2 regions of the Kribbella sp. NPDC051137 genome follow, and region 2 is predicted to be linked to the other one. Evidence: riboswitches for the same ligand, from Rfam matches in the RefSeq annotation. Region 2 holds a riboswitch; the other holds the start of a gene.
The links. A riboswitch is a leader RNA that binds a small molecule or an ion and turns the genes downstream of it on or off. The one in region 2 is predicted to bind glycine.

Region 1: linked by a shared signal. The riboswitch ahead of AB0M51_RS19265 (L-serine ammonia-lyase) and the one ahead of gcvP (aminomethyl-transferring glycine dehydrogenase) in region 2 are both predicted to bind glycine.

What each region holds. Positions count from the first base shown of each region.
Region 1 covers NZ_JBFBBI010000003.1:848,269-856,111, forward strand. The annotation lists gene AB0M51_RS19240 (5-oxoprolinase subunit PxpA) at 1-64, opposite strand, end outside; gene AB0M51_RS19245 (GntR family transcriptional regulator) at 144-878, shown strand; gene AB0M51_RS19250 (aminopeptidase P family protein) at 921-2,348, shown strand; gene AB0M51_RS19255 (hypothetical protein) at 2,526-2,753, shown strand; gene AB0M51_RS19260 (alpha/beta hydrolase) at 2,767-4,230, opposite strand; glycine riboswitch at 4,397-4,486, shown strand; gene AB0M51_RS19265 (L-serine ammonia-lyase) at 4,566-5,939, shown strand; gene AB0M51_RS19270 (helix-turn-helix transcriptional regulator) at 6,050-6,880, shown strand; gene AB0M51_RS19275 (hypothetical protein) at 7,010-7,633, shown strand; gene AB0M51_RS19280 (hypothetical protein) at 7,630-7,843, opposite strand, start outside.
Region 2 covers NZ_JBFBBI010000001.1:1,253,094-1,260,936, forward strand. The annotation lists gene AB0M51_RS05930 (FHA domain-containing protein) at 1-119, shown strand, start outside; gene AB0M51_RS05935 (MerR family transcriptional regulator) at 106-792, shown strand; gene AB0M51_RS05940 (bifunctional nuclease family protein) at 924-1,418, shown strand; gene AB0M51_RS05945 (MerR family transcriptional regulator) at 1,718-2,224, shown strand; gene AB0M51_RS05950 (dihydrodipicolinate synthase family protein) at 2,272-3,132, shown strand; glycine riboswitch at 3,149-3,238, shown strand; gene gcvP (aminomethyl-transferring glycine dehydrogenase) at 3,310-6,150, shown strand; gene AB0M51_RS05960 (serine hydrolase domain-containing protein) at 6,150-7,448, shown strand; tRNA gene AB0M51_RS05965 (tRNA-OTHER) at 7,463-7,533, shown strand; gene AB0M51_RS05970 (hypothetical protein) at 7,565-7,843, shown strand, end outside.

The sequences.
Region 1 (7,843 bases), on a different contig from region 2:
GCGCCGAGTCGTCACCCATCGACCAGCAACCGAAGCCCTCGCCCATGTCCGCGTTGAGGTCCATGAGCCCGAGCGTAGGGATTGTTGAACAATCCTGCAAGAGCCTTGTTCCACTTTTTCCGCCCACCTGGGATGATGCAGAGATGACTGAGACCGGCCGCCAGGCCTGGCTGCGGACCGTCGCCGCCGACGTCGCGCGGCTGGACCGGAGCAGCTCGGCGGAGCGTGCTGCCGACATCCTGCGGCGCAGCATCACCGAGGGTGCGCTGCCGCCCGGCGCGCAGCTGTCCGAGGTCGAGCTGACCGAGGTCCTGGAGGTCAGCCGGAACACGCTCCGCGAGGCCTTCCGGCTGCTCACCCACGAAGGCCTGCTGGTCTACAAGCTGCACCGCGGCGTGTTCGTCCCGGAGCTCGGCGAGCAGGACGTGATCGACCTCTACCGGCTGCGCCGCGTCCTCGAGGTGGACGTTGTCCGCGGGCTGTCCGGGCGCGACCCGGAGCTGCCCGCGAGCCGCCTGGAGCCGCTGCACGACGACGTCGAGGTGGCCGAGGCCGCCGCCCGGGCGGACCGCTGGCCGGCCGTGGGTACGGCGAACATGCGCTTCCACGAGCACCTGATCGGCCTGGCCGACAGCTCGCGGATGGACGCGATGACCGGCCGGCTGCTCGCCGAACTGCGGCTGCTGTTCCACGTGATCGCGGCGCCGCGCGAGCTGCACGAGCCGTACATCGAGCGGAACCGCGGCCTGCTCGAACTGCTCGAGGCCCGCAAGTACGACGAGGCCGCCGAGGACCTGCACCAGTACCTCCTCGACTCCGAGCACGGCATCCTGGCCGCCTTCCGGGATAAGGGCTTGCAAACCCCGGCCGCCACCTGAGTTGATGAGTCAAACCGTCAGCAGCAAAGGGGAGTACAGGTCATGACCGATGACGCCCGGACCGACCAGACGCCGAAGTCCTACCGCCCGATCGACGCCAAGGGATTCCGGGACTTCATCTCCCGCGGCTGGGGGCCGGTCGACCGGTCGGTGGCGGTGCCGGAGGGGCTCGCGGAGGCGGCCGCGGAGCACCGGCGGAAGCTCGCCGCGGCACTGCCGGGCCGCCGGATCGCGCTCGGCGCGGGCCGGGCCCCGGTCCGGTCGAACGACACCGACTACCAGTTCCGCGCGGACAGCGACTTCGTCTGGCTGACCGGCTGCCAGGCCGAGGGCGCGGTCCTGGTCATCTCCGGCGACGGCGACGCGACGCTGTACCTGCGCGAGACCGCAGGCCCGGACGAGGCGGACTTCTTCGCGAACGCGCGCGACGGTGAGCTGTGGATCGGGCCGGTGCCGGGCCTGAAGGACTGGTCGGACGCGCTGCAGATCGCCTGCCGCCCGCTCGACGAGCTGCCCGCCGCGGTGCGCGGCGCCGTACCGTTCATGCTGTCGGTGCCCGGAGTGGAGCCGATGCTGGACGCCCTGGTCCGGACGTCGCCCACCGACGGCAACGCGCTGCGGCAGAGCATCGCCGAGCTGCGCCGGATCAAGGACGACTGGGAGCTCGACCAGCTCCGCGAGGCGGTCGCGGCCAGCGTGCTGGCGTTCGGCGACGTCGCGAGCGAGCTGCCGGAGGCGATCCGCGGCGGCGGTGAGCGCTGGCTGCAGGGCACCTTCGACCGGCGCGCGCGGACCGCGGGCAACGGCGTCGGCTACGCGTCGATCGTTGCCGCTGGCAACCACGCGCCGGTGCTGCACTGGGTCCGCAACGACGGCCCGGTGAACGAGGGCGACGTGATTCTGCTCGACGCCGGCGTCGAGACCCGCACGCTCTACACCGCCGACGTGACCCGGACGTTCCCGGCCACCGGCGAGTACACGGCGGCACAGCGGCAGGTGCACGACCTGGTGCACAAGGCGCAGCTCGCCTCGCTGGAGGCGGTCAAGGTCGGGGCGCCGTACCGCGCCTTCCAGCACGAGGCGTTGCGGGTGCTGGCCGAGGGCCTGCGGGACTGGGGCCTGCTGGACGTCTCGATGGACGAGCTGCTCGGCCCGGACGGCCAGCAGCACCGCCGGTACATCGTCTGCGGCACCGGCCACTACATCGGCCTCGACGTCCACGACTGCGACGCGTCCCGGCCGGAGGCCTACTTCGCCGGCACCATCGAGGCGGGGATGGCGCTCGCGGTCGAGCCGGGCCTGTACTTCCACCCGAACGACGAGACCGTGCCGCCCGAGCTGCGCGGGATCGGGATCCGGATCGAGGACAACGTGGTGGTGCACGAGGACCGGCTGGAGATCCTCACCGAGGACCTGCCGATCACCACCGACGGGCTGGAGCAGTGGACCCGCTCGCATCTCGGGAAGTAATCAAGATTACCGATCACGAACAGTAACGTTCGCCGTCGCCCCACGATGTACAGGGCGGGGGAGGGCTGATCTCGGCTCGGCGCGTGGCAGTGGGGGGCCACGTACCACGCGCCAAGCCGAGGCGGCCTCGACCGGGCCAGGGGGACCCGGCATCCCCGGGTACGGGGAGTAGTCATCATGAACCTACGGGTGCGCGTAATGAACTGCGGCGACCGGCATTGGTACGCCGACATCGACGACGCCGACGATCCGCAACCGGACGATCCGTTCTGGTACGTCGACAACTGCCGGAGCCAGGGGCAGGCGCTGGAGACGGCCTGTACCGAGCTCCGGCTGATGTCCGGCCGGCTGGTCCGCGGCGATCAGCTGGACCGGGTGCTGGAAATCACCGGCGTCCCGGTCTGACGGATCAGACCGATCAGGTCGGGGATACGGCGGCGCAGCTGCTGCCGCGCTTCGGTACGTCCCGCGCGGTCAGGTAGTCGTCGATCGTCGACCGCATGCAGGCGCTCGTGCTGTAACTGCCGTGCCCCCAGCCTTCGTACGTGACGAGTACGCCGTTCTTGCCGAGCTGGCGTGCCACGCTCCGGGCCCAGTTGTAGCCGGTCGCCGGATCGTGGACCGTGCCCGCGAGCAGGATCGGTGTCCTGAGGTCCCGGACATCCAGAACGTGCTGCGGGTTGTTAGCCGGCGGCTGGCCGAGACAGATCGACACGGCCATCAGCTGGCCCGGGTAGCGCATGTCCGGATTGTTCCGGGCCAGCCGGTCGAGCTGAGCGGCGTACTCCCGGTAGGAGCGCACCGGGAGGTTCCAGTCCTGGCAGAACACCGCCAGCGGGTACGACGCCAACCCCGTCGGGGTCGGTGCCTGACCGGTCGGCGGGGCACTGGTGTCCAGCTGCTTCAACATGTCGGCAAGAGCCGCCCACTCCGGGTCGTAGAGCAACTTGAACGCCCTGAAGCTCAGGTTGAACGGCGTGATGGGGACGGTCGGGTGCTGCGGGTCCGGCACCGCGCCGCGGTCCGCCCGAGCGAGCAGGCCCGCCCACAGGGTGTGGATGTCGCGGCCGTGCAGCGCACAGGTGTCCGTCGCGTCGCACCACTTCACGAACTCGCTGAACGAGTCCTGCGCCGCTTCCGCCTGCTGGTCGAGGAACTTGCGGGTCGGGGAGGCACTGTGGTCGCTGATACCTTCCAGGACCATCGCGCGGACCCGGCCCGGATACGTCTCGGCATACTGTCCACCGAGCACGGTGCCGTACGAGCTGCCGTGGAACGAGATCGTGGACTCACCAAGCGCCTGCCGGACGGCGTCGAGGTCGCGCACCGTCTGCCAGGTGTCGAGGTGGTCGTACACCGGACCGGTGTGCTCGCGGCAGTCCGTGGCGAGCTGCCGGTTGTAGCTGATCGTCCCGGTGAAGCCGGCCGCGCTCCTGATGATCGGCGACGGCTGCTTCGCGAGGAGCTCGGCCGAGCACTTCACCGGGTTACTGCGTCCGACGCCGCGCGGGTCGAAGCTGACGATGTCGAAGCGGTCCTGCAGTTCGGCGCTGAACCGCGACATCCCGGTCTTGATCCGATCGACCCCGGAGTCACCGGGGCCGCCCGGCCCGAACACGAGCACGCCCACCCGCTCACCGGGCGCCGCTGCCTGCCGCCTCGCCACTGCGAGGCCGAAGGTCGGTCCGCCCGGGTTCCGCCAGTCGACGGGTACCTGCAAGGTCGCGCACTGTGATCCCTTCACCTCGGCGGGATCGTCTCTGCCTTCAGGTTTGCAGTCGGTCCACTGCAGGCGCGGCTCGGCCGAGGCGGCGGTCGTCAGCCCGACGGTCGCCATGCCGAGTACTGCGGCACCCACGAGGGTGCGTCGGATGAATTTCATGCGAACGATCGTTCGGCAATCGCTTGCTGCAGGCATCCGGGACCAGCCCCGCCGGCACCCCGAACCCGGCGTGGGGGGCTTGTGAGGGTCGGGGGCGAGGGCCGGATTGACGGCGCCCCGCAGACCGCCGTACCGTCCACAACGTCAGTCAGTTCAACAAGCCGCATGAACCCGTGCGGGAGAGTCCCGGGGCACCGGGCGCCGTAGGAGCAACTCTCCCCAAGAATCTCTCAGGCACCTTCACCGCGCGGGCGAGGCACCTCTGGAAGACATCCGTCTGACAGAGCGGGGAGGACACCAAACGGTCAACGGCGACCGGAAGGAACCTCCACACGATGGCGATCAGCGTCTTCGACCTGTTCAGTATCGGGATCGGTCCGTCGAGCTCCCACACCGTGGGGCCGATGCGCGCCGCCCGCACGTTCGCACTCGGCCTCGCCGACGACGGCCTGCTGGCCGCGACGGCGACCGTCGAGTCCCAGCTGTTCGGGTCGCTCGGGGCCACCGGCCACGGGCACGGCAGCAACAAGGCGGTCATCCTCGGGCTCGAGGGCGAGGACCCCGAGACGATCGTGACGCACTCCGTCGACGCCCGGGTCGAGACGATCCGCGAGCGCGGCCGGCTGCTGCTCGCTGGCGTCCGGGAGATCGCGTTCGACGAGCACCGCGACCTGGTGATGCACCGCCGCAAGGCGCTCCCGTACCACCCGAACGGGATGATCTTCGTCGCCCGCGACGACCAGGGCGCGGTCCTGCGGGAACGCACGTACTACTCGGTCGGCGGCGGCTTCGTGGTCGACGAGAACGCCGCCGCGGGGGACCGGATCGTGCCGGACACCACTCCGCTGAAGTACCCGTTCAGCACCGGCGCCGAGCTGCTCGACCGGTGCCGGGAGTCGCAGCTGCCGGTCAGCGAGGTGATGCTCGCGAACGAGCTGGCCTGGCGGACCGAGGACGAGATCCGCGACGGACTGCTGCGGATCTGGCAGGTGATGCAGGACTGCGTCCGCGAGGGCTGCGAGACCGAGGGCATCCTGCCCGGCGGTCTGAAGGTGCCGCGCCGCGCACACGCCCTGCACCGCAAGCTCAGCCAGGACCCGTGGTCGGTCGACCCGCTCAAGGTGATGGACTGGGTGAACCTGTTCGCGCTCGCGGTCAACGAGCAGAACGCGTCCGGCGGGCGGATCGTCACCGCGCCGACGAACGGTGCCGCCGGCATCATCCCGGCCGTCCTGCACTACTACCGGCGGTTCGTGCCCGGGGCGACCGACGACGGCGCGGTCCGGTTCCTGCTGACGGCCGGCGCGATCGGTGTGCTGTACAAGGAGAACGCCTCGATCTCCGGCGCCGAGGTCGGCTGCCAGGGCGAGGTCGGCTCGGCCTGCTCGATGGCCGCCGCCGGTCTCTGCGAGGTGCTCGGCGGTACGCCGCAACAGGTCGAGAACGCCGCGGAGATCGCGATGGAGCACAACCTCGGCCTGACCTGCGACCCGGTCGGCGGGCTGGTGCAGATCCCGTGCATCGAGCGGAACGCGATGGCGTCGGTGAAGGCGATCAACGCGGCCCGGATGGCGATGCACGGCGACGGCGTGCACGTGGTCACGCTCGACAAGGTGATCAAGACGATGCGCGAGACCGGCCGGGACATGAAGGTCAAGTACAAGGAGACCTCCCGCGGCGGGCTCGCGGTGAACGTCATCGAGTGCTGATCACCACGGCCTCGTCACCCGAACGAACTTCAGCAACGAATCAACTGCGCGGGACACCAGGGACCGGCAGTACCAGGCTGTGCCGGGTCCGGCGCGGAATACTGGACGGCATGGGTGAGCTCGGGAAGACGTTGCATGCCTGGCGGGACCGGGTGACGCCCGCCGAGGTCGGGCTGCCGACCGGCGGGACCCGGCGTGCGCCCGGCCTCCGGCGCGAGGAGCTGGCGCTGCTCGCCGGGCTCTCGGTCGACTACATCGTCCGGCTGGAACAGGGTCGCTCGGACTCGCCGTCCGCCCAGGTGCTGACCGCGCTGGCCCGGGCGCTCCGGCTGTCCGATGCCGAGCGCAACCATCTGTTCGCGCTGGCCGGCGAGGTGGAGCCGTCGCCCGGGCGGATCTCGGCGTACGTCCCGCCGGGGGTGCAGCGGATCGTCGACCAGCTGGACGGCGCGCCGTTGTGCGTGTGCGACGCGGCCTGGACGGCGATCAGCTGGAACCCGATGTTCGCCGCGCTCGCCGGTGACCCGTCGCCGTGGCACGGCCGGCAGCGCAACATCATCTACCGGCACTTCCTGATGCCCGGCGACCGGTTCGAGCAGACGCCCGAGCAGCGGCGGGACTTCCGAATCGCGATGGTCACGGACCTGCGCGCGTCGGTCGCCCGGTACCCGCACGACCCGGATCTGCGGGCGCTGATCGAGGAGCTGTGCGCCGTACCGGAGTTCGCGGTGCTGTGGGACCAGCCGGTGATCGGGTTCCACCGGTCCGAGCGGAAGGTCGTCCGGCATCCGGAGGTCGGGACGTTCGCGATCGACTGCGACGTGCTGTCCGTGCCGGGCAGCGATCTGCGGATCGTCGTCTACACCGCGGCGCCGAACAGCGAGGCGGCCGAGAAGCTCCGGTTGTTGTCGGTGATCGGCCTGCAGGAGCTGACCCGCTGACGCACCGCATTGCTACGAACGCGTAACCAGTACCGCAATTCCCGGAAGGTCTCGCTTTGGCGTGGAATTTCTTCCAAGGGCTGTTTGAAACGACTGGTCTGCCGATACCCTGCGGGACTTGTGAACGCGATGCCCGCCACGGCTACCCGCCGCCCGCCCTGGCAGCACCCGCGGCGCCGCCAGGTCGCCGCCGGCGTCGGCATCCTGCTGCTCGGGTACCTCGCGCTGTTCTTCACCGCGTTGCTCGGCGGCCCGCGGATCGGGGCGCCGTTCCTGCCGCTCCCCGGCGGCGGCCCGGACCCGGCCACCCCGGTCGCCGGCCCGCAGCCCGGTCAGCCGTCCCAGAACGTCGCGATCCCGCACCAGGCCACGTCGACCCCGGCGACCACCCCGGCGCCGACGCCCACCGCCGTACCGACGCCGTTGCTCAGCGCCACCGATCCGCCCGAGGTCGTGCGGTCGGCCGGCAGCACATTCACGCCGTACCCGACCCGGCCGGGCGAGACGCCGACGCCGGAGATCGTCGAGTCCACGGGCCCGACGCATCCGCCGGTCACCGAGCGCCCGCCGACGGACCCGGCGACGACCGTGCCGACCGCGCAGCCGACCGCATCGCCGACCGCGGACCCGACGAGGTCCCCGACGACCAGCCCGACCACTCCCACCACCTCGCCGACCACGCCGGACGACCCCGGCAAGCCCAGCAGCGTCGGCGGCTTCCTCGGCCGCCTACTACACAAACTCGGCCTCTAGTACGCCTCGACCTCGGTGAGGGTGGCGTTGCCGTTCGGTTGGGGCTGGAGGTTGATCTGCCAGCCCTGGGCGGGGGTGAAGGTCTGCTCGAACTTCTTGAACGAGCAGTCCGAGCGGAACTTGCGGTGCTGCGGATCCCAGTCGGAGCCGCTCTTGAAGTACAGGTGATAGGTGCCGCCGATCCGGTTCACCGTGATCGTCCCGGCGGCC
Region 2 (7,843 bases):
GCAGCCTGAACGGTACGTACGTGAACCGGGACCGGATCGACGAGGTCCAGCTGAACAACGGCGACGAGGTCCAGATCGGCAAGTACCGGCTGGTGTACTACGCCAGTGGCCAAGCCTGAGCCGTCCGGCGGCAGCCGCGGCATCGGTGAGGTGCTGCAGCTTCTGCAGGCCGAGTTCGCCGACGTCACGATCTCCAAGATCCGTTTCCTGGAGGCGGAGGGACTCGTGACGCCGGCCCGGACCGCGTCCGGGTACCGGAAGTTCAGCGCCGCGGACGTCGACCGGCTGCGGTACGTACTGACCGCGCAGCGCGACCAGTACCTGCCGCTCAAGGTGATCAAGGAACACCTCGGCGCGATCGATCGCGGTCTGCGGCCCGCCGCGGCGGGTCCGCCGGTCGCGCCGACGTCGTTGCCGCAGACCCCCGGTCAGCCGGTCGCCGACGACTTCGATGCCACCGGCACCGAACTGCGGCTGACCCGGGACGAGCTGCGGACCGCGGCCGGCGTACCGGCGGCGTTGCTCGACGAGCTGGAGAGCCACGGCCTGGTGGTGGCCACCGGCAACCACTACGGCGGGGACGCGATCGTGATCGCGAAGGTCGCGGCCGAGCTGGCGGCGTACGGCCTGGAGCCCCGGCACCTGCGGGCGTTCCGGACCGCGGCGGACCGCGAGGTCGGCCTGATCGAGCAGGTCACCGGGCCGCGGCGGACCGAGCAGACCGCGGAGCTGGCCGCGCTGACTGTGCGGCTGCACACAGCGCTGGTCCGCTCACGGCTGCCGCGCTCCTAGCTCGCCTCCTGACTCGCGCGTGACTTGTGGCCTGGCTCGTCGCCGGCTCGTTGCTGGCTCGTCCACGGGGTTGTCCACTGGCCGAACCCCGCGGGCCTGCCCGGGGCTTCGGCTCGGAGTAGGCTGGTGGCGTGCGCGAAGTCGACGTGGTCGGAGTCCGGGTGGAGATGCCCTCGAGTCAGCCGATCGTGCTGCTCCGGGAGGTCGGAGGTGAGCGGTACCTGCCGATCTGGATCGGAGCGGCCGAGGCGAGTGCGATCGCGTTCGCCCAGCAGGGCATGGAGCCGCCCCGGCCGCTGACCCACGACCTGTTCGCGGAGACCATCCGGGTGCTCGGGCACACGCTCAGCCAGGTCCGGATCGTGAACCTGACCGACGGCATCTTCGAGGCGATCCTGGTGTTCGACGACCAGACCGAGATCTCGGCGCGGCCGTCGGACTCGATCGCGATCGCGCTGCGCACCGGCACGCCGGTGTTCTGCACCGAGGAGATCCTCGCCGAGGCCGGGATCCCGGTCCCGGAGAGTGAAACCAACGGTACCGACGAGGTGCAGGAGGAAGAGGAGGTCGAGCGGTTCCGGGAGTTCCTGGACCAGGTGACCCCGGAGGACTTCGACAAGAGCTGACCGCGGTCGGACGAGTCACCCGGACAAGAGCTGCTAGGTAACGATTCGTACGGCGGTCGCGACACGCTCGCGGCTCGGTGCGGTTGTCGTTGACCCGCCTCGGGCGGCGGCTTACCGTGAAGAAGTCGTGGGGTGCTGTGACTCCACGGAGATGGCTCGTTCCAGTCGGTATCCAGGGAGGCTCAGGCGTGACACGCACCGGGGACACGGATCTGACGCAGTCGGCTTCCGACGCGCACGCCGAGGCGGCTGAGACTGCCGGCGTTCAGGGTCTGCTGTTCGACGACGACCTGCGGCCGATGCCGGAGGACGTCGGGTTCCGGGGTCCGACGGCCTGCGCCGCGGCCGGGATCACGTACCGGCAGCTCGACTACTGGGCCCGCACCGGCCTGGTCTCTCCGTCGGTCCGTCCGGCGACGGGCTCCGGGACGCAGCGGCTGTACGGCTTCCGTGACGTGCTGTTGCTGAAAGTGATCAAGCGGCTGCTGGACGCCGGGATCTCGCTGCAGCAGATCCGGACCGCGATCGCGCACCTGAGCAAGCGCGGCTTCGACGACCTGACCCAGATCACGCTGATGAGCGACGGCGCGTCCGTGTACATGTGCACCTCGCCCGACGAGGTCATCGATCTGCTGGCCGGCGGCCAGGGCGTGTTCGGGATCGCGCTCGGCGGCGTCTGGCGGGAGGTCGAGGGCTCGCTGTCCGAGCTGCCGACCGAGCGTGCCGACGGCCACGACGACGAGGGTTCCGACGGCCACGCGGGTGACGAACTCGCCGCGCGGCGTCGCGCCCGGATGACCGGCTGACGTAGCTTTCCGCTGTGCGCCCACTCACTGCAGACACGCTCCGCGGTGTGTGGGCGACTTTGTTGTTACCGCTGAATGCGGACGACTCGATCGACTTCCGGCGGTTGGAGTCTCAGGCCCAGGCTCTGGGTGAGACTTCAGTTGCCGGGGTGTATGCGCACGGGACGGCGGGGGAGTTCCAGACCCTCACCGAGGACGAGTTCGACCGGGTGAACAGCATCCTGGCCGCGGTGGCGAAGCCGTTCCAGATCGGTGCCAGTCATCCGTCGGCGCAGGTGCAGCTGGACCGCGTCGAGCGAGCCGCGAAGTTCGCGCCCGGAGCCATCCAGGTCATTGCCCCGGACTGGTTGCCTCTGAATCCCACCGAGTTGCTGACCTTCCTGCAGCGGGTGGCTGACGTGGCGGGGGACGTGCCGCTGGTGTTGTACAACCCGCCGCATGCGAAGACCGCTGTCTCGCCGCAGCAGTTGTGCCAGTTGGCAGCGGCAGTGCCGAGTCTGATCGGACTGAAGACGGCCGGCGGTGACAGAGCGTGGTTCGACCAGGCCCTGCAGTCGGGGCTGGCGATCTTCGTACCGGGTCATTTCCTGGCGAGTATGTCGCTACTCGGCGCACACGGCAGCTACTCGAACGTGGCAGCGCTCTCCCCGAACGGTGCGGTCGCCACCGCGCACGACCTCGACGTCGAGCAGCGGATCGCCGAGTTCTTCGCGGCGCACGTCGTACCGCTGCAGCAGGCCGGTCTGTCGAATCCGGCGCTGGACAAGTTCCTTGCCGCGGTCGGCGGCTGGGCGGATGCCGGGACGCGGGTGCGCTGGCCGATGCAGGCGGCGACCGAGGACCAGGTGGCGGCGGCACGCCCGGCCGCGCGGAACCTGCTGCCCGAACTGTTCCGGGATTCCTGGTAGCCTCGAGACCAGCCGTTCACCGCACTCGGGAGAGACCCGTGTCATCGGGCGCCGAAGGGGCAATTCCTCCCCGGAACCTCTCAGGCCCATGGACCGAGTGTCACAGGCGACTCTGGAGCGTTCGCGCGTGACAGAGGGGGAGGCCACCGGCAGCGACAGTCAGCATCGGAGCCTCTAGTGAACGACACCCCTCAGCTTTCCGCGACGTTCGCGGACCGGCACATCGGCCCGCGCCCGGACGAGATCACCCGGATGGTCCAGCTCCTCGGGTACGACGACGTCGACGCGCTCGTGGACGCGGCCGTCCCGGCGTCGATCCGCTCCACCGAGGCGATGCACCTGCCGGAGCCCGCCTCCGAGGTGGACGCGCTGACCGAGCTCCGCCAACTGGCCGGCCGGAACACGATCGCCACCTCGATGATCGGCCAGGGGTACTACGGAACGTTCACGCCGTCGGTGATCGTCCGCCGCCTGGTCGAGAACCCGGCCTGGTACACCGCGTACACGCCGTACCAGCCGGAGATCTCCCAGGGCCGCCTCGAGGCGCTGCTGAACTTCCAGACCGTGGTCTCCGACCTGACCGGCCTGCCGACCGCGAACGCGTCGCTTCTCGACGAAGGCACGGCCGCCGCCGAGGCGATGACGCTCGCGCACCGGTCCAACAAGAAGAGTAAGTCCGACCGCTTCCTCGTCGACGCCGACACCTTCGCGCAGACGATCGCCGTGGTGAAGACCCGGGCCGAGGCGCTCGGGATCGAGGTCGTCGTCGCGGACACCACCGACGGTCTGCCCGAAGGCGACTTCTTCGGCGTCCTGGTGCAGTACCCGGGCTCGAACGGCGTGGTCCGCGACCTGAAGCCGCTCGTCGAGGCCGCCCACGAGCGCGACGTCCTGGTCGCGGTCGCCTCCGACCTGCTCGCGCTGACGGTGCTCGAGGCGCCGGGCGAGGCGGGCGCCGACATCGTCATCGGATCCTCGCAGCGCTTCGGCGTACCGCTGTTCTACGGCGGCCCGCACGCCGGGTTCATGTCCGTCCGGACCGGCCTCGAGCGGTCGCTGCCCGGCCGCCTGGTCGGCGTCTCCGTCGACGCGGACGGCGCCCCGGCGTACCGGCTCGCGCTGCAGACGCGGGAGCAGCACATCCGCCGCGAGAAGGCGACGTCGAACATCTGTACCGCGCAGGTCCTGCTGGCGGTCGTCGCGTCGATGTACGCCGTCTACCACGGCCCGGAGGGGCTGCGGGCGATCGCGGAGCGTGTGCACGCGTACGCCGGGAAGCTGGCCGCCTCGCTGCGTGCGAGCGGGGTCGAGGTCGTGCACAACGACTTCTTCGACACCGTGCTCGCCCGGGTCCCGGGCCGCGCCGCGGACGTCGTCGACGCCGCCCGGCAGAACGGGATCTGGCTGCGGCTGGTGGACGCGGACCACGTCGGGATCTCCTGCGACGAGAAGACCGACGTCGCCACGCTGACCCGGGTCTGCCAGTCCTTCGGCGGCCAGTACGACGACACGCTCGGCGCCGCGGCGCTCGCCGTACCGCGGACCACCGAGTACCTGACGCACCCGGTGTTCAACACGCACCGGTCCGAGACGGCGATGCTGCGGTACCTGCGCAAGCTGTCCGACAAGGACTACGCGCTGGACCGCGGGATGATCCCGCTCGGGTCCTGCACGATGAAGCTGAACGCGACCACCGAGATGGAGCCGGTTACCTGGCCGGAGTTCGCGGACCTGCACCCGTTCGCGCCGATCGAGGACGCGGCCGGGTACGTGAAGCTGATCGGGCAGCTGGAGCGCTGGCTGGCCGAGGTGACCGGGTACGCGAAGGTCTCGATCCAGCCGAACGCGGGCTCGCAGGGTGAGCTGGCCGGCCTGCTCGCGATCCGCGGGTACCACCGCGCCCAGGGCGACACCGACCGCAACGTCTGCCTGATCCCGGCGTCCGCGCACGGCACCAACGCGGCGTCCGCGGTGATGGCCGGGATGAAGGTCGTCGTTGTCAAGGGCAACGACGACGGCACGATCAACCTGGACGACCTGCGCGCGAAGGCCGCCGAGCACGCCGCCAAGCTCGCCGCGATCATGATCACGTACCCGTCCACGCACGGCGTGTACGAGGAGAGCGTCCGTGAGGTGTGCCAGGTGGTCCACGATCACGGCGGCCAGGTGTACGTCGACGGCGCGAACCTGAACGCACTGCTCGGGCTCGCGAAGCCGGGCGAGTTCGGCGGCGACGTCAGCCATCTGAACCTGCACAAGACGTTCTGCATCCCGCACGGCGGCGGCGGCCCGGGCGTCGGGCCGGTCGCGGTCGCGGCACACCTGGCGCCGTACCTGCCGAACCACCCGCTGCTCGACCAGGCCGGTCCGGAGTCGGGCGTCGGCCCGATCAGCGCGGCGCCGTTCGGTTCGGCGGGCGTGCTGGCGATCTCGTGGGCGTACATCCGGATGATGGGCGCGGAGGGTCTGACCGAGGCGACCAAGGCCGCCGTACTGACCGCGAACTACGTGGCCAAGCGCCTCGAGGGCGCGTTCCCGGTGCTCTACACCGGTGAGAACGGCCTGGTGGCGCACGAGTGCATCCTCGACCTGCGCCCGATGACCAAGGAGACCGGCATCACCGTCGACGACGTCGCGAAGCGGCTGATCGACTACGGTTTCCACGCGCCGACGATGTCGTTCCCGGTGGCCGGCACGCTGATGGTCGAGCCGACCGAGTCCGAGGACCTGGGCGAGCTCGACCGGTTCTGCGACGCGATGATCGCGATCCGGCACGAGATCGACCGGGTCGCCGCGGGCGAGTGGCCGGCCGCCGACAACCCGCTGGTGAACGCCCCGCACACCGCCGAGTCGGTGATCAACGACAAGTGGGAACACGCTTACACTCGCGAGGAGGCCGCGTTCCCGCGCTCGGTGGACCGCACCTCGAAGTACTGGCCGCCGGTCCGCCGCATCGACGGCGCCTACGGCGACCGCAACCTCATCTGCTCCTGCCCAGCCCCGGAGGCCTTCGAGTAATGACCCTGCGCTCTGACACCGCCGCAGCCCTGTACGCCGAGGTTGCGGCGGCGCAGGGGGAGACGAAGGTGCCGTCGGTGAACGCCGGGGTGCTGCGGGACGGGTCGTTGGTGTGGACGGGGGCCCGGGGGCGGTTCGCGACCGCGGACGGTGGGTTGCCGGGGGCGGACGTTCAGTACCGGATCGGGTCGATCACCAAGACGTTGACGGCGGTGCTGGTCATGCAGTGCCGGGACGACGGGTTGCTGTCGCTGAACGATGCCGTCGGCAAGCATCTGCCGGGGATCGCGTTCGGGGACCGGACGATCCGGCAGTTGCTCGCGCACAGCGGCGGGATGAACGCCGAGCCCGAGGGCCCTTGGTGGGAGCGGAACCCGGGTGTGTCGTTCGACGAGCTGACCGCGGCGATGGACGACGCGCAGGCGGTCGGCCCGGCGGATCGGCGGCACCACTACTCGAACCTCGGCTACGGACTGCTCGGCGAGATCGTCGCCCGGCTCCGCGGGACGGCCTGGCTGGAGCTGGTCCAGCAGCGGATTCTCGGGCCGCTGGAGATGCGGCGTACGACGTACTTCCCGGAGGCGCCGGCCGCGGACGGGTTCTCGGTGCACCCGTTCAGCGGGCAGCTGGACCCGGAGCCGGCGTACGACTCGGGTGCGATGGCGCCTGCCGGGCAGCTGTGGAGCACGATCGAGGACCTGGCCCGGTACGCGGCGTTCTGGATCGACCCGGTGCACGAGATCCTCAGCCGGGACTCGGTGGAGGAGATGGCGACGCCGGTCGCGGCGGACCCGCGTGAGGGGCTGACCGCGTCGTACGGGCTCGGGCTGCGGCTGATCGCGGACGACCCGCACCTGCTGATCGGGCACACCGGGTCGATGCCGGGCTTCCTCGCCGGGCTGTTCGTGGACCGGGTCCGCCGGGTCGGCGCGGTCACGCTCGGCAACGGGACGTACGGGCGGGTGGCGTCGCTGGCGCCGGACCTGATCCGGATCCTGGCGACGTACGAACCGCCGGTCACCCAGGAGTGGGTGCCCGAGCCGCCGCTTGCCCAAGGCACCGAGCTGCTGGGCCACTGGTACTGGGGCAACACGCCGCTGACGATCTCGGTCTCCGGCGGCATCCTGCAACTCTCCGGCGGCCTCACCACCCGCCTCGCATCCCTTGGCCCCGACCACTACCAGGGCCGCGACGGCTACCTGGCCGGCGAAACGCTCCACGTCCACCGGCACGGCGAAACCATCGACCACCTGACCATCGCCACGTTTGTCCTTACCAGAACTCCTTACGGACGGTAGTCTGGAAGGCACCGCATGGAGTAGATCAGGGGTAGATCGCCCGGCTACTACCGGGAGGGCGCAGGTTCGAATCCTGCCTCCATGTCTGAGCGCTGTCCGACGGACGGGGGTTCGGCATGGGGTATGCGACGGGTCGGCTGCACCACGCGTTGCAGCGGGCGCTCGTGGCCGAGGACCCTGCGGTACGGCGGCGCGCGGCGGTGCGGGTGGACGCGTGGCGCGGGGTGCTCGACGAGTTGGCGAGGGTGCCCGCGGATGCGCCGGGGGAGTCCGATCGTGAGCGGTTGAACCTCTGGTACCTCGGTGACGAGGGACTCGCGGAGCTCGGGCAGGTGCTGCGGACCGGGTGCTACCGCATCGACGTACCGGAGCACGCCGCGATGCTGGTGGTCGCC